One region of the Rhodococcus sp. NPDC057297 genome, then DNA from elsewhere that is predicted to be linked to it. Evidence: riboswitches for the same ligand, from Rfam matches in the RefSeq annotation. Region 1 holds a riboswitch; the other holds the start of a gene.
The links. Region 1 has a riboswitch for cyclic di-AMP ahead of ACFULT_RS20145 (C40 family peptidase). Riboswitches for the same ligand answer to the same signal wherever they lie in the genome.

Region 1 (14,602 bases):
CGGCGTCGGGTCCGGACACTCCGTAGCGCAACACCACGGACGGCGCCCAGACATCGGCGGCGTTCAGCGGCGACGCGATCGCCGAGGGAACCGGAATCTCCGGCTCGTCGACCAGTTCGTATCCCCAGTCCGAGAACGGGACTGCGGACATGTCGTTCGCTCGACGGACCTGGGCCTGCAGAAACTCGGGATCCGCCGCGGGATCGACGACCTGCTCCAACGCGTCGACGTCGTTGGTGCGGAGTGCGTCCGCCCATTTCTGCAGCAGCTCCTCGACGCCGTTCCGCCGACCGTCCTCGTAGGGGTTCGAGACAGTCGTGGACTGCGGTGAGTCAGGCGGTGGCGTCGTAGTTGCCCCGGACGCGCAGGAACCGAGCACGGATACTGCACACAACAACGCGAACGACGCTCGAAGTGCCCGTGCTCGCACGACGGAGATCAGTAGCGACGTGCGCCGTAGAACGGGAACGACGCCATGGACTGCACCTTCACCGGGACGCCGAACGTGGAGGCGTGCAGAACGTTGCCGTTACCCGCGTACAGGCCGACGTGCGACGCGTCGGGGTAGAAGAGCACGACGTCTCCGGGCTGCAGGTCCTTCTGATCGACGGGAGTGCCGCCCGCGGCCTGAGCCTGACTGGACCGGGGCAGGGTCTTTCCCACCTGCTTGTACGCCCACACGACCAAGCCCGAACAGTCGAATCCGTCCGGTCCGGTCGCGCCCCACACGTAGGGCTTACCGATCTGGGTGAGCCCAGCCTGCAGGGCACCGGAACCCGACCCGGGGATGAGGTTGGACAGAATCTTGGACAGATCGAACCCAGGCGGCAGAGGCGAACCCGCGAGCTCGGCCTGCTCCGCTCCGGACAGTGCGTTGAAGCTGGCGATGACCTCGGCCATCTGACTCTGGAGCTCGCTCTGCTTGGCCTGAAGATCGTCGCTGACGACCTTGGCTTGCTCTGCTGCCGCGCGCGCGGCGTCGGCCGCGGCACGTGCTGCCTGATCCGCCGCCGCTGCATCGGCGCTGGCCTGCTTGAACTGCTCCACCTGACGCGCCGTCTCAGCGGAAATGACGTCGAGCGCAGACATCTGGTCGAGGAGTTGCTGTGGAGAGTCACTGACCATCACAGCGAACAGACGATTGGTCCGGCCGCCTTGATAGTTGGCGTTGGCGACCTTGTCGACGGCCGGCTTCACCTGCGCCAGGGCCTCCTGCGCACTATCCAACTCGGCCTGGTGTGCCCCCACTGCGGCCTCAGCGTCGCGTTGCACGGCTGTCTTCGCATCCAGATCGATCTGGGCGTTGTGCATTGCCTCCGTCGTCTGCTCGGATTCTCGTGACAGGTCCGCAAGACGTGTCTGAGCGTCGGATGCACTGTCGACACCCGGCTGCGCGTTGGCTACGGCCGTCGGCGAGACGACGAGGCAGGCCGCGAGAATGGCCGCCGCGAGAATGCCCTTCTTCGAGCGGGTGACGCGCTTGACAATCGGTGTCGCCACGGAAGGTGACTCTCCGTTCTTGCAGTTCGTAGTCCGAGGGGTGCGCCGAAATCAGACTTTCGGCGAAGAAACAAACCCTACCCATGAGTAGGTGGCCGCGGGCGTGGAACGAGACCGGAATTTCGGACTTTTTCGGAACTCGACTCCCGCTCCACCGAGGTCGACGGTCTCGAACAGGTTACGGTCCGGCGGCCGACGAGTCCATTCGGCGTCCTTGCAGGCTCCGCGCACCGGTGCCTGACGAAAAACAGCACCAGGCGAGCCCGTGGGGCTCACTCCTGGTGCTGTCCTTACACACGATCATCGAATCAGTAGCGACGCGCTCCGTCGAACGGCATCGACGAGACGGGCGCGACCTTGACGGGAACACCCGACGTCGACGCGTGGATGACGTTGCCGTTACCCGCGTAGATTCCCGAGTGCGATCCGCCGTAGAACGAGACGACATCGCCCGGCTGCAGGTCGGACTGCGACACGGGGGTGCCTGCCGCGGCCTGGTCGTAGCTGGTACGCGGCAAGCTGATGCCGGCCTGCTTGTACGCCCACTGAACGAGTCCGGAGCAGTCGAACGAGTCGGGTCCCGAAGCGCCGTAGACGTACGGCGAACCGATCTTCGACTCGGCGGCCTGAACTGCCTTGGCAGCCGGGGTGACCTGTGGTGCGAGCGGTGCGGGGGCCGCAGGCAGACCGGGGATCTCGGTCGGCAGCGGCGGAAGACCTGGGATTTCCGGAATCTCGAAGGTACCGACTCCGGGGATGGTGATGGGGGCCGCCATTGCGGGGGCTGCGGGCAGAACGACCGCACCGGCAGTGATCGCGCCGGCTACGAGGATTCGACGCAATTGGCGGGTTGAAGTATGTGACGCCACGAGAAAGGGTTGCTCCGTTTCTTCCACTCATCCGCCGACCGAGTTAGCTGACGGGTTCGGGCTGGGAAGATCAGCCCTACCCACCCGGACGCTGGTAGCGGCCGAAGCAGGATTCACCCCAATGGAAATCGGGTTCCCGGTACGGGCGCTCTCGCGAGCATCCCGATTAGGCGGTGACTTGCGACGCCGCTCCGGTTTGGATTGGCGAGACTCCGCAAGGTCTCAGGAAGATTACGAAACGGCATACCCCTGTGTCGACCCCAACTCGCCGAAGCGAGGCGTAGAAGTCGATTCGACGCTAGATCGCGCGTCGATCCCCGCTTGTGTCACGAGCCGGTAACGACCCCTCGGACGGACCCTGTTCCGGGTCGACTACGAGACGTAGTTTCGGCACGAGACCACCCTCGGCAAGAACGTCCATGGCCCCCAGTTCTTCCTGGTCGAGAGCTATCCGAGGGTGCGGCATCCCGACGTCCACCGGACGCCCCGGGGCCATACCGGGCGGTCCGAGCAACACCGTCACGACACAGTCTGCGCACGCGATGTCACGGACCTTGCAATCACTGCAATCGACGATCATGTGATCTCCATCTCTTTCCCGTTCGGTCGACCCTTCACGGCGAAACCTAGCGATCCACTCCGACACGTTCAGCGTCCCGAGCAAGATCGACATTGCTGTCGGTGCCTGTCGCTACCGTCTGCACTCGTGAGCGTCCCGATTCAGCTGAGCTTCGACGAGCTCGACACTCCGTTGCACGACACGACGTTCGTCGTGGTCGACCTGGAGACCACAGGTGGCAGCCCGGACACCGAAGCGATCACCGAGATCGGGGCAGTGAAGATTCGGGGCGGCGAGGTCATCGCCGAGTTCGCGACGCTGGTGGACCCGGGCCGATCCATTCCGCCGTACATCGTCGAGCTCACCGGGATCACCACTGCCATGCTGATCGGCGCCCCTCGGATCGACCGAGTGCTGCCGAGCTTTCTCGAGTTCGCGCGCGGCTCGGTCCTCGTCGCACACAACGCCCGTTTCGACACTGCTTTCCTCAGGGCGGCCGCGTCACGCCTGGACATCGCCTGGCCCAAGTTCCAGGTGCTCTGCACGGTCAAACTCGCCCGGCGAGTACTCACCCGCGACGAGGCACCCTCGGTGAAACTGTCGGCACTGTCCTCGCTCTTCCAGGTCAGCACCGTGCCCACCCACCGCGCCCTCGACGATGCACGAGCAACGGTCGACGTACTGCACGCATTGATCGAGCGAGTAGGTAATCAGGGTGTCCACAGCTATGCGGAACTCGTCGACTACCTGCCTGCTGTGTCGGCCGGGCAAAGAGCCAAACGCTCACTCGCTTCTCACCTACCCCGCACCCCGGGCGTCTATCTCTTCAAGGGACCGGGCAACGAGGTGCTGTACGTCGGCACGTCGAACAATCTGCAACGACGCGTGCGCAATTACTTCACCGGGTCCGAGACGCGTGGCCGCATGAAGGAAATGGTGGGCCTCGCCGTCGGCGTCGACCACGTCGAATGCGCCCATGCCCTCGAAGCCGGAGTGCGCGAGCTTCGACTTCTGTGCGCCCACATCCCCCCGTACAACCGCCGCTCCAAATTCCCCAAGAAGGGTTGGTGGATCACGACGACCACGGAGGCGTTTCCACGCCTCTCCGTCGTCCGCTCACCGACGGAGAACTCGATCGGCCCGTTCGCCGCCCGCGGTGATGCCGCCGACGCCGCTGCGCTCGTCTCCGAGGTACTCGGTATCCGTACCTGCACTCGCCGTATCCCCCGCACCTCCCTGCACGCGTGTCCGGCCGAAGCTGTCGGCGGGTGCGCCGCGGGTGGTCCCACGCCACTCACGCCCGACGAGTACGCAGTCCTGCCGGGCCGGTTCGTCGAGCTCGCACACGGGCGCGACGACCGTGCGCTCCAGGCCGCCCGGGATCGAATCTCCGCGCTGTCCGTTGCCGAGCTGTTCGAGTCGGCGGCCAGGCTCCGAGACAGGCTCGCCTCGCTCGCAGACGTTCTGCGTCGGATGCACCGGCTCGCGGCCATCGCGGCGATCGCCGAGTTGATCGTCGCCCGACGTGCGCCGGACGGAGGGTGGGAACTTGCCGTCGTCCGCCACGGCCGGCTCGCTGCATCGGCCGTCACCGCGCGGCGAGTGCACCCGATGCCCGTCGTGGAAGCGATCGTGGCGGCCGCGGAAACCGTCGTGCCGGACTCCACGCCCTTTCGCGGCGCATCACCGGAGGAAGTAGCCCTCGTCGGCCGCTGGCTCGAATCCGACGGCGTCAGGATCGTCCGGACCACCGATGGATACGCGGAGCCCGTCCACGGAGCCGGAGGGTGGCGGCAGTGGTGCACCACCGCTCGCACCGTGTCCAGGCGCGAACGCTCGATGGCCGTCACACCAGTGGAGGACACCGGCATCGGCGCCCACCTTCGTGCGGCGCTCTAAACTCGGCAGCATGATCAACGCAATCGTCATGATCGATGCCGAGTCGCACGCAATCCCGGAGACCGCACAGGCGGTCGCGGACGTCGACGGCGTCACCGAGGTCTACTCGTGTGCAGGGGACGTGGACCTCATCGCGATCGTCAAGGTCAGGGACCACGCACAGATCGCCGACGTGATCACGCAGCACATCAACAAGGTGCCCGGTGTCGTGAACACCGCCACCCACATCGCGTTCCAGTCCTACTCCAGCGCGGACATAGAAGCGGGCTTCTCCATCGGCGAGTAGTCGTCCGGGCGCAGCGACCCCGTCAATCGAGTTCGTTGGACCGTGCGATCCATCGATCGAGCAGGCCTGCGGTTGCTCCGGAATCGACAGCGGCAGCAGCACGCTCGACACCGCGCTTCAGCAGACCGGTCAAGTCGTCGGCGACGATCCCGGATGTGATCCCGTCGTACGCCGTCAGTGCCGCAGCGGCGTTCAGCAGGACTGCATCGCGCACCGCACCGTGCTTGCCGGCGAACACCTCCCGAGCCACCTGCGCGTTGAAGGCAGCGTCGCCTCCGCGGAGCGCGTCGATGTCGACGAGGTCGAACCCGAAGTCCCTCGGGTCGATCCTGGCCACCGTCACGTCGCCACCCGACACGATGTGCACTGTCGTCGTCGTGGACAGCGTTATCTCGTCGAGGCCGTCGTCACCACGAACGACCAACGCACTGGTGCCGCGGCCGGCGAACACTCGGGCCACGACGGGGAGCAACGAGTCGAACGCACAGCCGATCAGGCCCGCCCTCGGTCGCCCCGGGTTGGTCAGGGGACCGAGCACGTTGAAGACCGTCGGGATCCCGATCTCCTTCCGCGGAGGGCCCGCGAAACGCAGCGCCGGATGGTAGACAGGCGCGAAACAGAACCCGATTCCCACGTCTCGGACCGTGGTCGCGACACCGTCCGCTCCGAGCCCGAACTTCACCCCGAGGGCCTCGAGCACATCCGTGGTCCCACTTCGCGAAGACGCGGCTCGGTTACCGTGTTTGACCACCGGAGCTCCGGCCGACGCCACGACGAGGGCTGCCATCGTCGAGATGTTGACCGTGTCGGCGCCGTCGCCACCCGTACCGACGACGTCGACGGCATTCGGTTCGCTGTCGACCAACGTCGCATGGCCCAACATCGAGTTCGCCAGTCCGCTCACTTCCTCCGGAGTCGGACCCTTCATCTTCAGAGCGACACCGAAGGCCGCGATCTGAGCGGCGGTGGCGTTGTCGGACATGATCTCGTCCATCGCCCAGGCCGTGTCGTCGGCGGAGAGATCGACGTTCGACGTCAGCGCACCGAGTACGGCCTTCCAGGTCCTGCTCGGCACACCGTTGCTCGCATCTGTCATCGACTACTCCCCATACCTTCCTCGGCCGTTCCAGAGCTCGACGCCCTCGATCGGCAGTCCGCGACGTGCGACCGAAAGCCTAGTCAGCACCGGCCGGAGACGCCCCTCCAGGTTGCAGCGCATCCCACCCCTCGACCACACCACCTCGCCGCTGCGCGAGGCCGGCCATTCGCGAGCGTTCCTGTGAGCAGTGCAACGCGTCGATCACCTGCACCCGCTGCAGCGTCAGGCCGACACCGCCCTCGACACTCGGGCGGTAACCGGTGGTCGGAATCTCCGGGCGCGGGCGCGGATCCATCACCGGCTCGTACCCGTCCTGCGCGGCGACGGCCGTCGCGTCCTCGATCTGGTCCGGCGGCAACACCAGGTGATGTCGGAACACCGCCTCCGCTGTGTCGACCCATCCCGCAGCCGCTCCGCGACCGAGCGCCGTCGAACACGATTCGGCGTCGACGAAGGAAAATGCCACTACCACCAAATCGTCCCTGGCGGGGTCGAGAGGAACAGTCTTCGCCCCTCCGAACAACCGCCGGAACCATGATGCGCCACCGTTCGTTGCCATGAGGCGAGCCTTGCACGACAACCTATGCGCAGCGTGGTCGATGCCCTTGACCTGGCCATACGCGGGAGCCGGCCATCGCCCCTGCGTCGGCGACGCGCCAAGACCGGACCCGAGTATGCCTCCGGTACTACGAGCAGTCATACTTCTTTCTGTGACGAGCGCTGTAGGGACTCAAGGATCGGCAATCACCCAACGCGTGCACTCGCTGAACCGTCCCAATATGGTCAGCGTCGGCACCATCGTGTGGCTGTCGAGCGAACTCATGTTCTTCGCTGGACTTTTTGCGATGTACTTCGTCGCGAGGGCGCAGGCAAACGGAAACTGGCCACCGGAACCGACCGAGCTCAACCTCGCGCTCGCCGTTCCGGTCACCGCCGTGCTGATCGCGTCGTCGTTCACCTGCCAGCTCGGGGTCTTCGCCGCCGAGCGCGGTGACGTCTTCGGACTGCGACGCTGGTACGTCATCACCCTGGCGATGGGCATCTTCTTCGTGGCCGGACAGGGCTACGAGTACTACCACATGGTTCACGAAGGCACGACGCTCTCCTCGAGCGTCTACGGATCGGTCTTCTACATCACGACCGGATTCCACGGACTGCACGTCATCGGCGGTCTGATCGCATTCGTCTTCCTCATCACTCGAACGCTTGTCAGTAAGTTCACGCCGGCACAGGCCACCGCCGCGATCGTCGTGTCCTACTACTGGCACTTCGTCGACATCGTGTGGATCGCGTTGTTCGCCACCATTTACTTCATCCGCTAGTAGACATAAAGCAGATCAAGTGTTTTCACTTCGCCAACCGCAGCGAACGACCTGTATCAGCCCCAGGCCGTTCGGTCCGTCCCGACACGACAAGGGATAGAAGATGAGTTCATCTCCCCCAGCAGCATCCGATGCCGCAGCCAAGAACAGGCGCAAGCGCAAGACTCGTCGCCGTGTGACCGGTGCGCTCGTGCTGATGATGGGACTCCTGAGTGCAGGATTTCTCGCATCGGCTCTGACCCCCACACCGCAGGTCGCGACGGCCGATCAGGATTCGGCCGCTCTGATCCGCGAAGGCAAGCAGTTGTACGACACCTCGTGCGTCACGTGCCACGGCGTCAACCTGCAGGGTGTGCAGGACCGCGGCCCGAGCCTCATCGGCGTCGGTGAAGCCGCCGTCTACTTCCAGGTCTCCTCGGGACGTATGCCTGCCGTACGTAACGAAGCTCAGGCGATCCGTAAGCCACCGAAGTTCGACGACAAGCAGATCGACGCTCTCGGTGCGTACATTCAGGAGAACGGTGGAGGCCCCACGGTCATCCGCGACAGCAACGGCGAAATCGCGCAGTCCTCGCTCGCCAGCGGCGATATCGCCCGCGGTAGCGAACTGTTCCGCCTGAACTGCGCGTCGTGCCACAACTTCACCGGTGAGGGTGGCGCTCTGTCCTCCGGCAAGTTCGCTCCCCCGCTCGGCCCTGCGTCGGAGCAGGAGATCTACGCGGCCATGATCAGTGGCCCACAGAACATGCCGAAATTCTCCGACCGTCAGCTGACGCAGGAAGAGAAGATCGACATCATCTCGTACGTGAAGTCCGCTCAGGACACGCGGGCTCCCGGCGGATGGGGACTCGGCGGCTTCGGACCCGGCACGGAAATGATTGCTATCTGGGTTGTCGGAATCGCTGCCGTCGTCGGCGCGACGATGTGGATCGGATCACGGTCATGAGCGAAGCCGATCCCGAACGCACAAGCCCTGGCCACGATGACAGCGCGAAGGTCGACAAGGTGGATCTGAACAAGAAGTACACCGACGAGGAACTCGCCGGTATGACACGTGAGCAGTTGGTCGAACTCGGCACCAACCTCGATCACGTGGACGTCGCGTACCGCCGCGACCGTTGGGCTGTGAAGGGAACCCGCGCGGAGAAGCGGGCCGAGCGCAGCGTTGCTGCCTGGTTCACTCTCGCCGGCGTGTCCGCGGTCGCGTTCATCGCGATCTACCTGTTCTGGCCCTGGCAGTACGCCGGCATGGGAGAAGAGAACTACGGCGCCTACTCGCTGTACACCCCTCTGATCGGCCTCACCATGGGTCTGGCGATCCTCGGTGTCGGCGTCGGCGCAGTCCAGTTCACCAAGAAGTTCATCCCCGAAGAGGTGTCCATTCAGGACCGCCACGACGGTGGTTCGTCCGAGGTCGACCGAAGGACGGTAGTCGCCGAGCTCGGTGACTCGCTCGCGACGTCGACGATCGGTCGTCGCAAGGTCATCAAGCGTTCACTGTTCTTCGGCGGTGGCGCACTCGGAATCATGGCGCTGTTGCCCCTCGGTGGCCTCGTCAAGAATCCATGGGCCGAAGGCGATGAATCTCCGCTCTGGGTGTCCGGCTGGACGCCGCGCTACCCTGGAGAGACGATCTATCTCAGGCGCGATACCGGACGGCCACACGACGTCGTTCTGGTCCGCCCCGAGGATATGGATGCCGGAGCCATGGAAACTGTGTTCCCGTTCCGCGAGGCCGATCGCGACGACGACCACGCGCTTCTCGCGTCGCTGCGCGGAATTCGTAACTCCGTGATGCTTATTCGTCTTCGTACCGAGGACGCGGAGACGGCCATCAAGCGCAAGGGCCAGGAGAGCTTCAACTACGGCGATTACTTCGCCTACTCCAAGATCTGCACGCATTTGGGTTGCCCGACTTCGTTGTTCGAGCAGCAGACGAACCGCATTCTGTGCCCGTGCCACCAGTCGCAGTTCAACGCGCTGGAATACGGCAAGCCGATCTTCGGCCCTGCCGCTCGCGCATTGCCACAGCTGCCGATCACCGTGAACGAAGAAGGCTTCCTCGTTGCCAACGGGGACTTCATAGAAGCCCTCGGACCTGCCTTCTGGGAGCGTCCGAACCGCGAAGCGGAGAGTGAATCATGAGTCCTTCACTGCAGACACTCGCAGCGAAGCAGGCAGACGACGTAGACAGTCGGTACCACCTCGCACCGGGTCTGCGCCGTCAGATCAACAAGGTGTTCCCGACGCACTGGTCGTTCCTTCTCGGCGAGATCGCGCTGTACAGCTTCATCATCCTGTTGCTGTCCGGTGTCTTCCTGACACTGTTCTTCGACCCCTCGCTCAGCGAGGTCGAGTACAACGGCATCTACGAACCGCTTCGCGGTGTCACCATGTCCCGGGCATACGCGACGACGCTCGACATCTCGTTCGAGGTCCGCGGCGGATTGTTCATGCGACAGATCCATCACTGGGCTGCGTTGATGTTCGCGTGCTCGATCATCGTGCACATGCTGCGCATCTTCTTCACCGGTGCGTTCCGTCGCCCGCGTGAGGCCAACTGGGTCATCGGCTGCCTGCTGCTGATCCTGGCCATGTTCGAAGGCTTCTTCGGATACTCCCTCCCCGACGACCTGCTCTCCGGCACCGGCCTCCGCGCCGCGTTCTCCGGCATCACGATGAGCGTCCCGATCGTCGGAACGTGGCTGCACTGGCTGATCTTCGACGGCGACTTCCCCGGCACGATCATCATCCCGCGCCTGTACGTCGCTCACGTTCTACTGCTACCCGCCATCATCCTCGCGCTGATCGCGGCACACCTGGCACTCGTCTGGTACCAGAAGCACACGCAGTTCCCCGGACCCGGCCGCACCGAGAAGAACGTCGTCGGCGTTCGCATCCTCCCGGTCTTCGCCGTCAAGTCCGGTGCGTTCTTCGCCGTCACGTTCGGTGTACTCGCACTCATGGGTGGTCTGCTGCAGATCAACCCGGTCTGGAACCTCGGCCCGTACAACCCGGCTCAGGTGTCCGCGGGCTCGCAGCCCGACTTCTACATGATGTGGACGGACGGACTGGCTCGACTGTGGCCGGCATGGGACATCTACATCGCCAACCGCTACACGATCCCAGCAGTGTTCGCAGTGGCCCTGATCATGGGACTCGTCTTCACCGTGATGATCGCGTACCCGTGGATCGAGAAGCGCCTCACCGGGGACAATGCTCACCACAACTTGCTGCAGCGTCCCCGCGACGTACCGGTCCGTACCGCGATCGGTGCCATGGCACTGGCGTTCTACGTGGTGGCAACGCTCTCCTGCATCAACGACATCATTGCGTACAAGCTGGACATCTCCCTGAACGCAATGACGTGGATCGGCCGCATCGGCATCCTGGTGTTGCCGCCCATCGCCTACTTCGTGGCCTACCGCTTCTGCATCGGCTTGCAGCGCAGTGACCGCGCAGTACTCGATCACGGAATCGAGACCGGCATCATCAAGCGTCTCCCCCACGGTCAGTACGTGGAGGTGCACCAGCCGCTCGGACCTGTCGACGACCACGGACACCCCATCGCTCTGCCTTACCAGGGCGCAGCCGTCCCGAAGAAGATGAGCAAGCTCGGCTCGGCCGGCAAGCCCGGATCCGGATCGCTCTTCCGTCCCGACCCTGTCTCCGAAAGCAAGGCACTCGAGGAAGCACTGCACCACGGCGAACTCGAGCAGCTGAAGATGCTGACGGACTACCAGACATCGCTGTACGGCAACGGATCCAACGGCAACGGCCACAACGGCCACAACGGCAACGGCCACAATGGCCACAACGGCAACGGCCACAATGGCAACGGAGCCAACGGCCACAACGGCAACGGCTCGAACGGCCACGCTTCGAACGGCAACGGGGATCACTCGCCCGCACGCCAGGAAAGCGACAGCGAGCACTAGCTACACGTAGAACCACGACGAGGGCGGCACCGATCCGGTGCCGCCCTCGTCGTATGTCGTACACCCACCACCCCTCCCCTCCCCCACCCTCTCGCGTCCACACACCCCTCCTCCCCGACCGACTCCCGTCTCCCCCGGACCGAACGTGGCGTTCGGTCACTCCAAGTGACTGAACGTGACATTCGGTCACCTCGGAACCCCACCTGCAGGACCGAATGTGCCGTCCAGTCACTCTGAGTGACCGAACGCGACGTTCGGTGCGACTGCGAGCGCCGCTCGCCAGCGAGGCGGAGGTCCCGGTAGGTGTCGGCCGGTATTACTATTGGTCCCATGGTTCGCATCCCGTTGTCCCCTGAGGAGCTGTCGAGAGGTCTTCGCTTGGGTGAGTTGCTTCGCGCCACCCGCGGGTCGAGGACGATGACGGATGTTGCGGCGCATGCGGGGATTTCGGTGGAGACGCTGCGCAAGATCGAGACGGGCCGGATTCCGACGCCTGCGTTCTTCACTGTTGCGGCGCTGTGCCGGACGCTGGGTTTGTCGCTCGATCAGGTCGCAGCCACCCTTGCCGACGCCGACCGTCAGGCCGACGCGTCCTGAGGGGCTCTCTCACGCCCGTCCGAGCATGTGGGTCACGCCTGAACCCACTGTGCGGAGTCATCGGGCAAATCACCCTTTCGTCGCCGCTGCACGACACACAGAAACGACTGACGCCGACCCCCAATCGGGAGTCGGCGTCAGTCGTTGTGTGAGCTGTGCGGAACTAGTGCTTCTCTGGTCCGAGGTGGTACTCGAACACCAGGCCTGCGGCCGCTGCCAGGATGAGCACGACACCGAATGCGATGAGCCACCAGAGGAAGAACGCGAATCCGATGGCGGTGACCGATGCGGCGCCGGCGAGCAGGATCGGCCAGAAGCTACCGGGGCTGAAGAAGCCCAGATCGCCTGCACCGTCGCTGATCTCTGCGTCGTCGAAGTCCTCGGGACGGGTGTCGAGACGTCGTGCGACGAATCGGAAGTACGTTCCGATGATGAGTGTCAGACCGACCGACAGCGCGATGGCCGTGACACCGGCCCATTCGACGCCGGTCCGCGAGAATCCGGTGAAGAGGGCGTACACGATCCCGACGAGAAGAAAGAAGACAGTCAGGATCTCGAAGATCTTGGCTTCGATTTTCATTTCAGCATTCTTCCTGGGTCAGTTGCCTTCGGCGACGGATTCGGACTTCTGCGAGCGGTCCGTAGTGAACGGGATGGTGCTGGTGGCGATCGGAGACTGCCCGATTGCTTCCAGTGCCTGAGCGTTGGTGAGGCCTTCTCCGCCGTCGGACTCTGGCTTGCGAAGCTCGATGTATTCCTGGAAGTCGTCCGGGGATACTGCGCGCACCTCGAAGTTCATCATGGCGTGGAACGTGCCGCACATTTCGGTGCAGCGGCCGACGAAGGCGCCTTCGCGTTCGATCTCGGAGATCTGGAAGACGTTGTCCGAGTGATTTTCCTTCGGGTTCGGGAGGACGTCTCGCTTGAAGAGGAACTCGGGAACCCAGAAGCCGTGGATGACGTCGGAGGAGGCGAGAACGAACTCGATGCGCTTACCGGTCGGGAGGACCAGAACCGGAATCTCGTTGCTGGTGCCGACGGTCTCGATCTTGTTGTAGTGCAGGTACGACAGATCCTGCGGGCTTGCACCGTGGATCGCACCGGGCACGAATTCGCCGTCCTCGCTACCTTCGGCGCCTTCACCCGGATCGGCGGCGGCCTCGGCAGCGGCCTGCGCTTCGAGGTCGGTGCCGTCGTACTTCACGACGCCGTCCTTCAAGTCGACCGTCTGGTAGCCGAACTTCCAGTTCCACTGGTACGCCGTTACGTCGACCGTCACATCGGGATTCGGCTCCTTCTCGTCGACGTAGTTCTGCACGACGACGGTGAAGTAGAACAGCACCGCGATGATGACGAAGGGAACTGCGGTGTAGAACAGCTCCAGGGGCACGTTGTATGCCGTCTGACGCGGGAACTCGGGCGAGTCCTTCTTCTTGCGGTGGAAGATGACCACCCAGAAGATCAGGGCCCACACGATGATGCCCATGATCAGGGCTGCCACCACGGACCATGTCCACAATTCTCGAATCGACTTGCCCTGGGGAGTAATGCCCGACGGAAAGCCGAAGCGCAGAACATCGTTGTCGATGGAACAACCCGACAACAGCAACGCGGCCAAGCCGAGAAATACTGTTAGCCCAGCTCGCCGAAGGATCCGACTCTGCGCCACGTTCACGCCTTCCTGATCGCTCACCACTGAAGAATGAGGGCTTCCACATGCGGATGCCCTAGTACTACGCAGCGTAGACCAAAGCCGTCGCATCACCACTCTTGGGTCGCCCGCGTTGCGCGTACCGTGTCTGCGGCATACTCGAGGTTTCCGTGCCGCCTGGGGCGTCAGGATGCTGACGCCGTGGCAGCGGACCAATCCCCAACTGCGAAACGAGGTAGCAGACGCTGTGTGTGGACTACTCGGTGTACTGACGTCGACCGGCACCGATGCTGCGGGAGTCGACCTCGTGTCCTCCGCCATGCACTGCATGCGCCACCGCGGACCGGACGAACCGGGCACGTGGCACGACGACGACATCATCTACGGATTCAATCGTCTGTCGATCATCGACATCGCTCATTCACATCAGCCGCTTCGGTGGGGGCCGCCCGAGAACCCGACGCGTTACGCACTGACGTTCAACGGCGAAATCTACAACTACCTCGAACTGAGGGAGGAACTCTCTCGCGATCACGGCGCCGAGTTCTTCACCGAGGGCGACGGCGAGTCCATCGTGGCGGCTTTCCACTACTGGGGCCCGACGGCTGTGCGGCGATTGCGTGGCATGTTCGGGTTCGCCATCTGGGACACCGAGACGCGCGAACTGTTTCTGGCTCGTGATCCGTTCGGCATCAAGCCTCTGTTCATGGCGACCGGCCCGGGCGGTACCGCGTTCGGTAGCGAGAAGAAGAGCCTGCTGGAGCTGACGGACCTGGTGGGTATCGGCACAGACCTCGACCCGAGGGCAACCGAGCACTACACCGTGTTGCAGTACGTACCCGAGCCGGAGACGCTGCACCGCGAGATCCGACGCCTCGAGTC
Region 2 (14,602 bases), on a different contig from region 1:
CATGCGGAACACCGGCGCCGGAAGCAGGTGGACCTCGTCGTAGATGACCAGACCCCAGTCGCGCGAGTCGAACAGCTCGAGATGCTTGTACTCGCCCTTGGTGCGACGAGTGATGACCTGATAGGTGGCGATGGTCACAGGGCGAATTTCCTTGCGCTCGCCCGAGTACTCACCGATTTCCTCCTCGGTGAGCGAGGTGCGTGCGATCAGTTCGCGCTTCCACTGGCGGCCTGCGACGGTGTTGGTGACGAGGATCAGCGTCGTCGCCTTGGCCTTGGCCATCGCAGCGGCACCGACCATCGTCTTGCCGGCGCCACAGGGGAGAACGACGACGCCCGAGCCACCGGCCCAGAACGAATCCGCGGCCATCTCCTGGTAGTCGCGGAGCGACCAGTGGCCGCCCTCCTGATCCAGATCGATCGGGTGCGCTTCGCCGTCGACGTACCCGGCGAGGTCCTCGGCGGGCCAGCCGATCTTCAGCAGCATCTGCTTGAGATGCCCGCGCTCGCTCGGGTGGACGATGACCGTGTCCTCGTCGACCTTGGCGCCGAGCATCGGCGCGATCTTCTTGTGTCGCATGACCTCGGTGAGGACGGCGCGATCCAGGCTGACGAGCGAGAGTCCGTGGATCGGGCTCTTCACCAGCTGAAGGCGGCCGTACCGAGCCATCGTGTCGACGATGTCCACCAACAACGGCTGCGGCACGGCGTAGCGCGAGTAGTTGACGAGTGCGTCGACGACCTGCTCGGCGTCGTGGCCCGCTGCTCGCGCGTTCCACAGTGCGAGCGGGGTGATGCGATAGGTGTGTACGTGCTCGGGCGCTCGTTCGAGCTCCGCGAACGGAGCGATGGCGCCGCGCGCTTCACCGGCTTGCGGGTGGTCGATTTCCAGCAGCAGAGTCTTGTCGGACTGGACGATCAAAGGCCCATCGGTCACGTGTTCCTCCTACAGAACTCTTCGGCGCAGCGCGCCTGATGCGCATCGAAAATGCGCAACTGTTCCATTGTCCACATAACGTGCCGCCCGCGCATGTGAGCGGAACTGCATTGCCACTCACGTCAGTCGACGAGAGCCACCGAGGTGATGCGATGCAGCGTGAAGCGGCGTACTTCACCGGTGGCGGGGTCGAATGCCTCCAGCAGGCCTCCACCCATCGCCACCGGATCCACGACGCGCCTCGACGCGGTGCCCTGGGCATCGACGTAGCCGATCGTCACGCTTCGCCGCACCTGCAGCGCCGTCTGGAGCAGAGCGAGCGTCGCGGTCCCTGTCGCGCGGGTTCCGTCGGAACGCACGGTGTGACCGCCCGCCCGGGAGGCGCGTTCGCCCGCTCGCAGTTCGGTGACGAGCCGGGCGAGTTGCTCGTCGGTGGGTACGGCCGGGCTGCGGAACTGAGCCCGGGTTCTGCGGACCGGGACGCGCGCACCGCGGCTGCGGAGGTCGACGATGGCGCCGTTGGAATCCTCGCCTGCGGGTGCAAGACCCGCCGCGGTGAGAACGTTCATGACTTCGGCGAGGGGCGCCTGAGAGATGGCAACCGTCGGAGCGAGCGCGCGCAGCGCCAACTGTTCGCTCGCCGGGGAGGCCAGAACCTCGGCCAGCAGAGCCGGATCCTCGCACCTGACGAACGACGACGCGACACCCGCCCGGAGTCGTCCGTGGCGCCGGGCGACGTCGTCGATCAGGTAGCTCAGTCCCTGCGGAACCGGGGTACGGGAGTGCGTGGTGAACAGACTGTGCAGCTCGGCCGCGCTCATGCCCACGTCGAGAGCTCGGCGCAGACTGTCCTCGGTGATCCGGTACATCGTCGCCGCGCCTGCCGACTCGACGTCGGCCACGAGCTCGATCCGATCGTTCAGATCAGGTTCGAGAGGTCCCGGCGCCACCAGAGTGAGGTCGGCCTGGAGGAGGATGTAGTCGATCGGTTTCGGGAGAACCGATCGCATGGCGGCTTCGGCGTCGCCGCCGTGCAACAGCGCTTTGCCCGGTGACGACAGCGCGCCGCGGGCGACGATGCCGAGCGTCGTGGCTTCGTCGATCATTTTCTGCGTCGGGCGCATCGCGAACCTGGCCGCTGCCCGTGGACGTTTCCAGCCGAGTCCACGCGAGACGTCGGTGGGCGTCACCGATCGACCGGCGCCCAGATCGGCCAGGAACTCGAGGATCGTGCGACGGTCGCGCGGGGCTGCAGGCGAACGAACTTCCTCGGACAGCGCGGCGACGGGCTTGTCGTTGGAATCGCGCATACCGATGAGCCACGGTGCACGCTGTAGATCGAGCCACGCCGACGCCAGGGCGTGCCAGCGCGCTGCAGGCGTTGCCGTCGTCCAGGCGTCGACAGCGGAGGTGGGCGCCCAGTAGTCGTCGCCGGAGTCGTTCGAGGGAAGGGGATCGGGGGTGCCGCTGGAGATCAGTGCTGCGGCCGCAAGGAGTTCGACGAGCAGTCCCACCTGGTTCTCGTCGAGACCCGTCGCTTTGGTGATGCGCTTGAGCTCTCGGATGCCGAGACCGCCGGCCTTCAGCGCCGGGGCGGGTGCGACCGCCAAGGATTCGATGATCGCAGCGCAGTGCCTGATCAGCTCGAGCGATTCGCCCGCCGCAGCAGCGTCGACGTCGGCCGCCGTGTACTTGGTCGTCGCCGGCTTGGGCGGTGTCAGTGAGGTGGGATCGGAGATCGGCTCGCCACGCAGCGCCTGACCCACCTGATGCGGAAGCTCGACCGTCTGCTCGTCCAGCCACGTCAGCAGCCCGGCGCGCAGCAGCTTCTGGACCGGGCGGTCCGGCGGCGTGCCCGGCGCGGCATCGCGGGTTCGACCGACGGGAGAAGACCTCGCGAGAGTCTCGAGGAGGCCACGTTCGCTCGACTCGATACCGGCGAGCGCTTCGGTGACGCGCTCGGGCGTGAGTGAGTCGTCGGCATCCAGGATGCGGCCGATTCGCCACGGCACGGCGTCCGGTGCCGCGGGAGCCATCCGAAGTGTTCGTGTGCCCCAGACCAGAGCGCGTTCACCCAGCGCCGTCAGCGCCCGATCGACGGCTTTGGCGGTGGCACGCTTGTCGATCACGTCGTCGAGACGCGCGCGGGACACGGGAAGATCACCCGCACCCTCGATCGAGAGAAGCTCGAGAATAGTCAGCGCGAGCGTGTCGAGAGAGTCGGCGCTGCGAAGAATCGACGCGCGCTGCTCGGCGCGGCCGGCGAGAACACCGATGGTCGACGGGGGTGGCACCGTCAGGTCCGGACGCAGCGTGAGAAAGCCGACGAGTTCGGAATCGGAGCGGGACTCCAGCCACGTGGCGAGGTCCGGTGGCGCTGCTTTATCGGTCATCACGTATCAGATTAGTGACCTGGACTGGTGTATGCCGCAGCGCAGGTGTCAAAATGGGCGCATGGTGAACAAGTCGAAGAAGCCCTATGTCGATCCAGGCTGGCCGGAAACCGCGCGCGGTGACCATGCGGTGACGGAATTGTCGTCCACGCGATCGGGAGGCTTGTCGCCCTACGGCGAGGAGACCGAGTTCCCGCTGCCCGTGGAGGACCTGCCCTACGCGCACCCTGTGACCGTCGTCAACCGCTGACACATCCGATACGAACAGACGAGAAAGGCCCCCGAGACCAACGGTCTCGGGGGCCTTTCTCGTACCGGCGGTGTGCCTTACTGAGGCAGGAACGCCTTGTTGGCCTGGTAGAACTCGACCAGCTGTGGGTCGAGCTGAATGCCCTGCGTCGCGTCCTTGATGATCGAGGCGATCTGCGGGTCGTTGGTGAAGGTCTGCACGGCGCTCGTGATGCCGTCGATGACCTCGGCAGAGCCGTCGACCGTCGGGATGGACGTCAGGTCGGGGAGCTTGGGTGCTTCGGGAGCGGACTTCGGCGAGGCGGGAACGCTGCGCTCGGACGGTGCGCTGCTGAGGCCGAGGCTCGAGGAGCAGGAGGGCCATGCGTTCCAGCCCTGCGATGCGAGAACCTTCTCGGCGACCGCGATCTGCTCTTCGCGGCTGGCCTGGTTCGCGGTGGCTGCGTACTGCTGGCCGCCGTGCGAGTTCCAGGTGCTGGGGGAGAACTGCAGACCACCCTGGAAACCGTTGCCGGTGTTGATGCCCCAGTTGCCGCCTGCCTCGCACTGAGCGAGACGGTCCCAATCCGAGTCGGGAGCTGCGGTGGCGGTACCGGTGAAGGCGATGCCCGCTGTGCCCATGATGGCGCCGGTGACGGCGACCTTGGCGACGGTGCGGCCGGTGGTGGTCGGCTTGCGATGACGTCCGCTCATACTTTTCTTCGAATCCTCTCCACAGGCGCCTGCGAGGTCAGCTGTCGGGTTCGGGCTGAGAGGTAGCCCGGCCCGGCGTTCCCGGCAGCGAGACCGCTGCAGGATTGTCGGGCTTCACCCCAAGGAATGTTCCGCGGGAGCGGAGCGTTCCGGTTATCCGAGAGGACGTGTGGGTCCCCCGTCCTCGTCCCCTGGGTGTTCTTGGTGGGGGTCCGTTTCCGCGGGACGAGGTTTGGCGCTGCGGGAACGGATTCGGCCGAAGTTTCTCAGCCGCCACTGACCGTACTGAAGTTCCCGTGGAGTGTCACCATTTGGTAACTGTTGCTTTTTCGAGCCGTCGCGCGGCGTGCTCGCGTCCGATTTTCGGTAACGAACGAATCTGCAGCTAGAGGCTTCGGCACCGCGACGACGTCCGTCCGTTGCCCTTCCGTTACCCCACTGTTATGTGATGGAAGTCACACCCATCCGGATTGGGGCGGGAGGGGCTGGAGTGATCAGGCGTCGACGATGTCCTTGCCGAGTGGCATCAGAGAGATCGGAATCATCTTCAGGTTCGCGATCGCCAGCGGAATCCCGATGATGGTGATGGCCATTGCGAAAGCAGTGGCGATGTGTCCGATGGCGAGCCACACACCGGCGACGATCAGCCAGATCACATTGCCGATCACCGATGCGACGCCGGACGTCGGACGTTCGACGACTGTCTTGCCGAACGGCCACAGTGCATAGACGCCGATTCGGAAGGACGCTATTCCGAACGGAATCGTGACGATGAGGATGCAGCAGATGATCCCCGCTGCGAAATAGCCGAGTGCGAGCCACAGCCCGCCGAAGATCAGCCAGATGATGTTCAGTATCGGACGCATGGTCGGTACTCCCGTCTATCGTGCTCGTCGGCCGGAAAACAGTGCGAACACCAGCGCCAGCACGAAGCCGAGCGGTGCGGCGATCATCGCGGTCAGGTACAGCCACAACGGCGGCTCGTTTCCGCCCACTGCCGGAACCAGAAAGATCGCCGCGATGGCAACCAGTCCGGCAACGAAAAGAACGAGTGCTACGCGCAGCAGAGCCGAGCCGGCTCGGGGTCGTCGATCGGTCACACTGCACGACGGTAGTCGCTCGACGGGGAAGAAACCCAGGTGCTTGCACCGGCGTAGTCGCGGTAGACTGTCGTATTCGCGTCTCGCCGATCGTGCGGGGCGCGAAATTTTGTGCCAGCAACAACAATCGAGACAAATGGACGGGTGAGCGCAGTGCCTACCGGCAAGGTGAAGTGGTACGACGTCGACAAGGGATTCGGCTTTCTCTCTCAGGAGGAAGGTGAGGACGTCTACGTTCGCTCGTCTGCGCTCCCCGCAGGTGTCGACGGCCTCAAGGCAGGTCAGCGCGTGGAATTCGGCATGGCCGCAGGCCGCCGCGGACCTCAGGCGCTCAGTCTCAAGGTCCTCGAACCGGCGCCGACCGTGCGTCAGAACACACAGGGTCGGCGCGAGCATGTCGAGCGCAAGCACACCCCGGACCAGCTGCACGGAATGGTCGAGGACATGATCACGCTGCTCGAGGCCACCATTCAGCCGGAGCTGCGCAAAGGCAAGTACCCCGACCGCAAGACCGCCCAGAAGATCTCCGAGGTCGTCCGTGCCGTCGCACGTGAGCTCGACAGCTGATCAGTCGGTCTTGGTCGCGATCGACCAGATCGCGTGGCTGATGATCTCCTCCTGCTGAGTGTCGGAGTCGATGACGCCCGACGGGAGTCGAATTTCGACGCCCAGCAACTCCCTGCCCTCGTCGTCGAGGGGCTGGACCGTCATGCCCAGCTTCTCGTCGGGCAGGTAGAGGGTGTCCGACTCGACGGCTCCGTCGCCGTCCGCGTAGACCGCGGCGAGGATCCAGGGCGCCGAGGTGATCTCACCGGGCAACGACAGCTGCAACGGGTGGCCCTCGCGCACCGGAACGGTGGCGCTGGTGCCGTCGGTGTCGCACAGCGGTTCGTTCACTGGGCAGTAGAGGTACGGCTCGACGACGACGGTTCTACCGTCGGCGAATGCGGTGACTGTCGGCCGATGCGACGGTGCATCCTTGACGAGCAGCGCGAGAACCGCGACGAACGCAACTGCGACGACTACGAGGCCGACGGTGCCGATGGCCAGTATCTTCTTGGTCTTCGGTGCGAAATTCACTGTGCTCACGTTCTGTTCGTACTGGTCGCGGCGGACGGATGTCCGACGGCGTCGGGGATTACCTGTTCTGCGTGATCGGGTCGGTTGCCCCCGAATCCGGGGAGCAGCGACTTCCCACGGTAGGTGAGGAAGGTCTGGACCAGGCCGACCGTAAGCACCACCGACACGACGGTGAAACCGAGCCAGAACTCGGTGGGCAGCAGTACGCCCATGGTTCCGCCGAGTACCCAGCAGAGCTGGAGTACGGTCTCGGATCGACCGAATCCGGAGGCGATGGATTCCGGTGGCAGGTCCGACTGCAGTGACGCGTCCAACGAGACCTTGGCCAGTGCGCTCGCCGCGGAGGCGATCAGCGCGGCAAGTGCGGCGGTCAGCAGACTGCCGGTGATCGCCGCGACGATCGCGCCGATGGTGACCGCGGTGGTGCACCGGAGAACGACGATGGCAGGCCTGCCCAGTTTGATCCGTGCGCCTGCCGCGTTGCCGGCGAAGTTGCCGATCGCGGCTGCGGCGCCGACGAGGCCCAACATCGCTGCCTGCTTGATCGGCTCGTGTTCGGTCTGCGCTTTCGCGACGAAAGCCACGTAGAGCGTCAGAAAACCGGTCAGGATTCGAATGGTTCCGTTACCCCAGAGCCCGATGATCACTGCCTTGCCCAAAGGCTGACGCCGCGCTTTCGCAGGCGTAGCCGACGGTGTTTCCTCGGCTCGGCCGCGTCGGATCACTTCCGTCTGGGCGTCGTCGCCGTGGTAGCTCAGGGTTGCGGGGACTTCGCCTTCGGTGACTTCGACCCAGGATGGGATGCGCATGCTGAGGTATGCACCGAACACCGTGATGGCAGCGACGAACCAGAGCGCACCGGGGGAGCCTGCGACGAACGCGATTCCGGCGGCGATTCCGCCCGCGACGATGGTGCCGCCGATGAGGCCGAACACCGTGAGCCGGGAGTTGACCCTCACGAGGTCTATTTCGGGTGGAAGTACGCGCGGCGTCACCGCGGATTTGAGCACTGCGAAGGATTTGCTGAGTACCAACATTCCCAGTGCGGCCGGGTACAGCACCCAACTGTCGAAGTTGAACACCAGCACCACCGCCAGTACCGTCCGCAGACCGAACGAGGTGGCGAGCGCGATGCGACGACCGTGCTGCAACCTGTCCAGCATCGGTCCGATCAGCGGCGCGATGACGGCGAACGGTGCGATCGTGATGACGAGGTAGAGCGCGACCTTCAGCTTGTCCTCGCCGGTTGCGGCGGAGAAGAACAACGTGTTGGCCAGGGCGACGGCAATGGCAGCGTCGGACGCGAAGTTGGCCATGGTCGCGTAGGTCAGCGCCGTCAGGCCGGACTTGTCGGCTCCGTCGGCTTTCGCTGCGCGCTGGAACGTCGCGATGCCCTTGCCCGTCAGTTCTCGGCTGCGCATCGCGGCGACCCGGGTGACCGTCAGCTTTCGGGGGATCGGAGGCGGCTTCGGTCCCTGCGGTTTCTGCGCTTGCGGTTTCTGCGCCTGCGGCTGATCGGCATGAGGCTGGGGATTCGGTGGGTGCAGAGGAGGCAACGGGGTACGCCGGCTCGCGGCGCGGGGGGCCGGCCGGTAATTGTCGAACCCTGGGTGGTCCTCACCCGCGGGGGCGTCGGAATCACGGGGATCGGTCACAGATCAATTCTGCACTGAAAGTCGGATGGGCGAGTACACCGACTCACGTGAACTCCACCTCGTACATCGTCGGCCACAATTTTCCGGTCACGAGGAACCGGTCGGTGCCCGGTATCTGTGCGATGCCGTTGAGGACGTCGGCTCCGGCCCGCTCCTCGTCGGTCATCGCGTCCCACAGCGGCCGGGCGTCGATCGTCGCCGTGACTGCGCCGGTCTGCGGATCGATCCGCGCGATGTCGAACGTCTTCCACACGTTCGCGTACACGGAACCGTCCTCGGCGCACTCGAGCTCGTTGAGGTCGGACAGCGGGTCACCGTCCTGAGTGACGGTGACCTCGCCGGTGACGTCGAACGTCACCGGATCCCGGAACGTCAGCGTCGACGAGCCGTCACTCATGATCAGGCGCGACGAACCGTCCGTCGCTTCGCACAGGCCCCACCCTTCACCGTCGTAGTCGACGCGGGTGCGTTCGGCGAGAGTCAGCGGGTCGCGGGCGAACGCGACACCGTCCTGCCAGGTGATCTGCCAGGCCGTGCTGTCGGTGACGGTGATGCCTTCACCGAAGTACGAGGAGGACAGGTCGACCTGCCGGAGAATCTCGCCTGTGTCGAGGTCGCTCACGCGAACGTAGGACGTTCCGTTGCGACCCGTGCTCTCGTACAGTTCTCCGTCGGAGATCTCGAGCCCCTGGGTGAACGACGTCCGGTCGTGGGGAAGCGTGCGAACAACGGTGACGGACAGCGCGTCGGCCGGTGTCGCCGACGATTCCGGTTCTGAAAGGGTGCATCCGGTCACCAGTCCCACTGCGGTGAGCAGACCCAGCGCGGCAGCCGCCGTGGTCTTCACCCTGGAACGAAACGGCGCAGGCATCGCCCCATCATGGCAGCCCGAACTGGGCGCATCCGAAGTGATGCGGCAAAATGAATGTGTGAGTTTCACATCGTCTCCTGAGCTCGACCAGATTCGCCCCGTTCTCGCCGACGCCGCGGAGTTGGCTCGTGCGGCGCTGATCGATTCGGCCGAAGGCGGCGTCGGAGAATATCTCGGCGTCACCGCCGAGGATCGCTCGGCGGCCACGCACCGCTTCCGTGCCGAATTGCAGGGCTACCGCGGATGGCAGTGGGCTGTGGTCGTCGCCGCGCCCGAGGACGCCGACGTCGCGACCATCAGCGAAATCGTGCTGCTCCCCGGCCCCGACGCTCTCGTCGCGCCCGCGTGGTTGCCGTGGGACGAGCGGATCCGTCCGGGCGACCTCGGACCGGGTGATCTTCTCCCGCCCCGGCAGCAGGATCCACGTCTGGTGCCCGGGTACGTGGCGACCGGTGACCCCGCTGTCGACGACGTCGCTCTCGAACTCGGGTTGGGCCGTACGCAGGTTCCGAGCCGGGAGGAGCGACTCGACGCGGCCGAACGGTGGCACGACGGTGACTTCGGGCCGGGTAGCGAGATGGCCAAGGCCGCCCCGTCGACCTGCGGTCTGTGCGGATTCTTCCTGCCGATCGCCGGGTCGTTGTCGGCAGCCTTCGGAGTGTGCGGCAACGAGTACTCCGCCGACGGGCGAGTGGTGCACGTCGAGTACGGCTGTGGCGCGCACTCCGACACCGAGCTGCCCACCGGCGCCGGGTCTCCGCAGTTCGACCCGTACGACGACGCGGCTCTCGAGGTCGTCGCCACACCACCCGCACCGGAGGCCGCCACGCCTGATGCCGAGCCTGATGCCGAGCCGGGGGCCATCACGCCCGAGGCCGAGTCGGAGGCTCTCGTCGACGCCGCCGAGCAGGACGATCGATCGACCGATTGAGCGATCCATTCGACACCGAATCGCTGCGTGCGGCGGTTCTGTCCGCATGGACGTCGTCGCCGACGCGATTGCGGGAGGACTCTGCCACCGAGAGTGATCTGGTGCGCGGTGGTTATCGCGAACGGCTGCTGACCGAGCTGGCGCAGAACGCCGCCGACGCTGCCGCACGCGGCCGGGTGCCCGGTTCGCTCCGTGCGTGGTCGGAAGGGGAGTTCCTGCACGTCGCGAACACCGGCGCTCCGCTCGATCGAAGTGGGGTGCACGCTCTGACCGCGTTGCGGGTGTCCGCGAAAACCGAGGGTGTCGGGCGGTTCGGTGTCGGTTTCACCGCGGTGCGCGCAGTCAGTGATGAGATCGAATTTCGTTCCGCTGCAGGCGGCGTGGTCTTCAGCGCCGATCGGACGGTGCGGGCGCTGGCGGACGCCGGGGTGGTGCCGCCGGCGGCCGGTGTTCCGGTTCTGCGACTGGCGTGGCCGAGTTCGGTCCCGCCCGCCGACGGATTCGACTCCGAAGTCGTGTTGCGGGTGCGAGACGCAGACGAGATCCTCGCCTCGATGCGCGAGGAAGCGGCGTCGCTGTTGCTGGAACTGGAAGCGCTGACGGTCATCGACATAGCCGGCGACCGCCTCGAACGCACCGTCACCGGTGTCGGGAACGGGGTGGAAGTCGTCGACGTGGACGGGGGCCGGTGGTGGCAGTATCGCACCGAGCGTGTGCGGTGGCTGATTCCGACCGTCGACGATCGGCCGGTACCTGATTCCGCGAATGTTCTTCGCGCGCCGACGCGTTCGGACGAGGAGTTGTCGCTGCCGGCGATGCCGATCGCCGACGTGGCCATGCAACCCGACCGCCGACGGGTACTCCCCGGTGCCGATGTGGCCGGGCTTGCCGCCGGATACGGCCGGATGCTGGCGGCCCTGCCTTCCTCGGTGCGACCGACGTTCGTCCCGGTGCCCGGGTTCGCGCGCAGTGCCGTCGACGAGGTCCTGCGGGAGTCGATTCTGCGTGAGGCATCCTCCGCTGCATGGCTTCTCGGAGTCGGAGGGGTGGATCTGGTTCCGTCCCGAGCCATGGTTCTGCCCGGGCTCACGGACGAGTTGGCGGAGGTACTGGCAGATACGTTCCCGGATTTGGTTGCGCCGTCGATGTCCGGTCCACGACACGCAGCGGCGTTGGCTGCGGTCGACGTTCGTCGCATCGGGTTGGCGCGTTTCGCCGAGATGCTCACCGGTGTGGACCGCGAACCGGCGTGGTGGGGTCGGTTGTACGACGGGCTCGCGGCTCTGGTCGTCGACGGCGTTGCATCGGAAGAGCTTGCTGCACTTCCTGTTCCACTCGCTGACGGCCGTACGGTGACGGGGCCGCGCACGACGGTACTCGGCGACGGCATCAACAGTGCGATCGGAGTGCACTGGACTCGATTGGTTCACCCCGATGCCGCCCGACCTCTGTTGACGAGGCTGGGCGCGGCACAGTTGTCCGCCGCGGAGATGCTGTCCGATCCTGCGCTGGAAGCTCTTCTGGACGAACTGGACTGGGACGACGGTGATGCCGTCGACGAGCTGACCGACGCCGTACTCACTCTTGCCGCGAACGCCGACGGTTTGCCCGGGTGGCTCGGATCGATTCCGCTGGCCAGTTCCACCGGTGAACTGCGTGCGGCGGACGAATTGTTGCTGCCCGACGCACCGTTGGCGGCCGTCTTGTCCGAGGACTCGCCGTTCGGCACGGTCGATCCCGCCGTCGTACGTTCACACGGACCGGAAGCGCTACGCGCAGTGGGCGTCGGCTGGGGATTCGGGGTCGTCACCGACGACCTGCCGACCGAGCCGGATCACGACCTCGACGACGAGGCCGCGTGGTGGGCGTCGCTGGCCGATGACCCGGAGACGCTCGTCGCGGTCCGCGACCTGGATCTCGTGGACTCCGATGCCTGGCCGGAAGCGCTGTCTCAGCTGTTGGCGGACCCGAGAACACGCGCCGCGCTGCAGGATCGGGACGGATACACCGCGTGGTGGTTGCGGCGGCACGCCGTCGTCGACGGCGCGTCTGTCGGAACGTACCGTGCGCCGTCGGACACGACGTTCGACGGACTGCTCGACGTGTTCGAGCATCCGAGTGCGGACGATCTCGCAGCTGCGCTGGCGCCGAACCACTGCGACAGCGCCTGGTTCACCCGGCTGCTGATCGAGCGTCTCGCCGATCCCTCGCGCGCACCGACTCCTGCGGTGATCGCGACAACTCATACAGCGATCGCCGACGCAGTGGCGTCGGGGCGCGTCGAGGAGGACGATCTGGACCTGCCGCCGCAGGTTCGATCGGTGTCGGGTGCACTCGTCGACCCGATCGATGCGATGGTGCTCGATCGACCGTGGCTCGCCGCCGTCGTCGACGCCGACGTCACCGTGTTGTCGACACTGGAGTCCGCGTCCGTGCTGGCTTCGGTGCTCGATGTGCGCCTCGCCTCGGACGTTGTCCACGGTGATGTGCGGGGCGTGGGACGGGTGAGTTCCTTCGATCGTGAGTCGTCGTCGGTGTTGGCCTGCGCGGCACTGGGACTCGACCTGCCCGCGGGGCGGGTCGTCGTGCACCACGAGTTGATTGTTCGACTTCGCGGAGCTATGGCGGGGGAGCGAACCCTCGCCTGGTGGGTGACCGAGGACGGCGTCACTCACATCGCCGACAGCAGGGAGGTCGAAGGTGGACGCTGACGTCCTTCAGTGGATGGTCGAGCATCGCGTGGCCTGGGTGACGTCACTGTTCTGGGTGATCACGACACTCGGGAACACGGTGTGGATGTTCGTCTGGTCCATCGCGGGATGCGCAGCATTGCTGACATCCGGCCGTCGGCCCGACGCGATCATGGTCGGCGGCGCGATGTTGACGGGTTGGGGCGCAATGAGTCTGGCCAAGCTGCTGTGGGGGCGCGCCAGGCCACCGGTTCCGGAACGACTGGTCGAAATCTCCAGCTTTTCGTTCCCCTCCGGCCACGCGATGATGTCCGCCATCCTCGCAACGGTGACGATCGCCGTCCTGGTGACGTCACGGACGCCGTGGCTGCACAGGCGCAGCCTGCTGGCGCTGCCCGTCGCCGGCACCCTGGCGATCGGGTTCTCCCGGATCTACCTGGGTGCCCATTGGACGACGGACGTGCTGGCGGGCTGGGTGTTCGGAGCCCTGTGGGGATTGCTGTGGATCGTCGTGGTCCGCGCGATCAGCCGTGATCAGCGACCTTGAAAGTCGGACCGCTGCGCGATGACGAGGAGTTCGTCGCGCATCGAGGGGCTGCTGACTGCGTGCGCGCGTGCGTAGAGAGCGCGGAGCGAGCGGGTGTGGTTACGGCGGGTACGGAACTGCGAAACGAACTTCATGGCCTTGCTTTCGTGGATCATCCGGTTGCTTGAAACTGACATAACCAATAGTCCACGTTAAATCTGTGTAACTCAACCGATTCAGAGGTGAGTTTCCGCACGTCAGAGCTGTGTAGGGTGACGACGATTACGTGCAGCGGCACGACGTGACGTGGGTTATGAAGGTCGAACAGTCAGTTCAAGCCGCGCTGCGCGGTCTTGCTGCCGCGCCTCGATGCCGCGCGTTGGACCAGAAACACCACGTAACCGGTTGCTCCGACACCGATTCCGGCCCAACAGACGGGCAGCGCCGACGACCACCGCTCGCCGACGAGCAGAACGACGACGGTTGCCGCTATCCACAGGGCAAGTCCGGCCGCGAGCACCGGAGCCGGATCGGTCAGCCTGGGGCTGAGCTCGTTCGGTTCCGACTCGGGGTCCACGAAATGTAGGTTACCTCCATGGCCTTCCAGTCCCGGCTCCTGGACAACTACTTCAAGATCACCGAACGTGGATCCACCGTTGGATCCGAAGTGCGCGGCGGCGTCGTCACGTTCGTGGCGATGGCGTACATCGTCGTACTCAACCCGTTGATCCTCGGCAGCTTCTCGGCCGACGACGCAGCGGCCAAGACGGACGTGCTCGGCAACATCCTGCCGGTGTCGCAAGTCGCCGCCGTGACCGCGCTCGTCGCGGGATTCATGTCGATCCTGTTCGGCATCGTCGCCAACTATCCCTTCGGCATCGCAGCCGGACTCGGCATCAACACCCTCCTGGCGGTCACCATCGCACCCCAGGTCACCTGGCCCGAGGCAATGGGCCTGGTGGTGATCGACGGAATCATCATCGTGCTGTTGGCCGTCACCGGATTCCGCACCGCCGTGTTCAACGCGATCCCGTCCGAGCTGAAAGCTGCGATCGCAGCGGGTATCGGAGCATTCATCGCGTTCATCGGTCTGGTCGACTCCGGATTCGTCAGGAGAGTCCCCGACGCTGCCGGTACGACGGTTCCCGTCGGGCTCGGCATCGACGGCTCCATCGCGTCGTGGCCGACGGCCGTGTTCGTCTTCGGACTTCTCCTCATGGGCATCCTCGTCGCACGCAAGGTGCGCGGTGGTCTGCTCATCGGAATCGTCGTCACCACCGTCGTCGCGGCCATCGTCGAGGCCGTCACCGACGTGGGTCCGTCGCAGGGCGTCGACCCCAAGGGCTGGAACCTCAGCGTTCCGATTCTCCCGGATCAGCTCTTCCAGATCCCCGACCTGTCGTTGGTCGGAGACGTGAACCTGTTCGGCGCCTTCACCCGCATCGGTGTGCTGGCGGCAAGCCTGCTGGTGTTCACCC

Region 2: another riboswitch for cyclic di-AMP. It lies ahead of ACFULT_RS06315 (transglycosylase family protein); the one in region 1 lies ahead of ACFULT_RS20145 (C40 family peptidase).

What each region holds. Positions count from the first base shown of each region.
Region 1 is NZ_JBHUZE010000007.1:185,129-199,730, forward strand. Features, by position in the region: gene ACFULT_RS20135 (hypothetical protein) at 1-430, opposite strand, end outside; gene ACFULT_RS20140 (C40 family peptidase) at 439-1,500, opposite strand; gene ACFULT_RS20145 (C40 family peptidase) at 1,809-2,369, opposite strand; cyclic di-AMP (ydaO/yuaA leader) riboswitch at 2,389-2,552, opposite strand; gene ACFULT_RS20150 (hypothetical protein) at 2,668-2,949, opposite strand; gene ACFULT_RS20155 (DEDD exonuclease domain-containing protein) at 3,076-4,827, shown strand; gene ACFULT_RS20160 (Lrp/AsnC family transcriptional regulator) at 4,838-5,113, shown strand; gene trpD (anthranilate phosphoribosyltransferase) at 5,136-6,209, opposite strand; gene ACFULT_RS20170 (hypothetical protein) at 6,289-6,771, opposite strand; gene ACFULT_RS20175 (heme-copper oxidase subunit III) at 6,923-7,534, shown strand; gene ACFULT_RS20180 (c-type cytochrome) at 7,638-8,480, shown strand; gene ACFULT_RS20185 (ubiquinol-cytochrome c reductase iron-sulfur subunit) at 8,477-9,679, shown strand; gene ACFULT_RS20190 (cytochrome bc complex cytochrome b subunit) at 9,676-11,472, shown strand; gene ACFULT_RS20195 (helix-turn-helix transcriptional regulator) at 11,803-12,069, shown strand; gene ACFULT_RS20200 (cytochrome c oxidase subunit 4) at 12,233-12,649, opposite strand; gene ACFULT_RS20205 (cytochrome c oxidase subunit II) at 12,668-13,744, opposite strand; gene asnB (asparagine synthase (glutamine-hydrolyzing)) at 13,968-14,602, shown strand, end outside.
Region 2 is NZ_JBHUZE010000002.1:93,310-107,911, forward strand. Features, by position in the region: gene ACFULT_RS06300 (DNA repair helicase XPB) at 1-936, opposite strand, end outside; gene ACFULT_RS06305 (helicase-associated domain-containing protein) at 1,059-3,329, opposite strand; gene ACFULT_RS06310 (hypothetical protein) at 3,391-3,579, shown strand; gene ACFULT_RS06315 (transglycosylase family protein) at 3,657-4,271, opposite strand; cyclic di-AMP (ydaO/yuaA leader) riboswitch at 4,282-4,519, opposite strand; gene ACFULT_RS06320 (YccF domain-containing protein) at 4,766-5,137, opposite strand; gene ACFULT_RS06325 (hypothetical protein) at 5,153-5,371, opposite strand; gene ACFULT_RS06330 (cold-shock protein) at 5,525-5,938, shown strand; gene ACFULT_RS06335 (DUF2771 family protein) at 5,939-6,460, opposite strand; gene ACFULT_RS06340 (MFS transporter) at 6,457-8,106, opposite strand; gene ACFULT_RS06345 (glutaminyl-peptide cyclotransferase) at 8,150-8,977, opposite strand; gene ACFULT_RS06350 (DUF3027 domain-containing protein) at 9,018-9,908, shown strand; gene ACFULT_RS06355 (sacsin N-terminal ATP-binding-like domain-containing protein) at 9,905-12,619, shown strand; gene ACFULT_RS06360 (phosphatase PAP2 family protein) at 12,609-13,145, shown strand; gene ACFULT_RS06365 (hypothetical protein) at 13,133-13,279, opposite strand; gene ACFULT_RS06370 (DUF2530 domain-containing protein) at 13,453-13,701, opposite strand; gene ACFULT_RS06375 (NCS2 family permease) at 13,720-14,602, shown strand, end outside.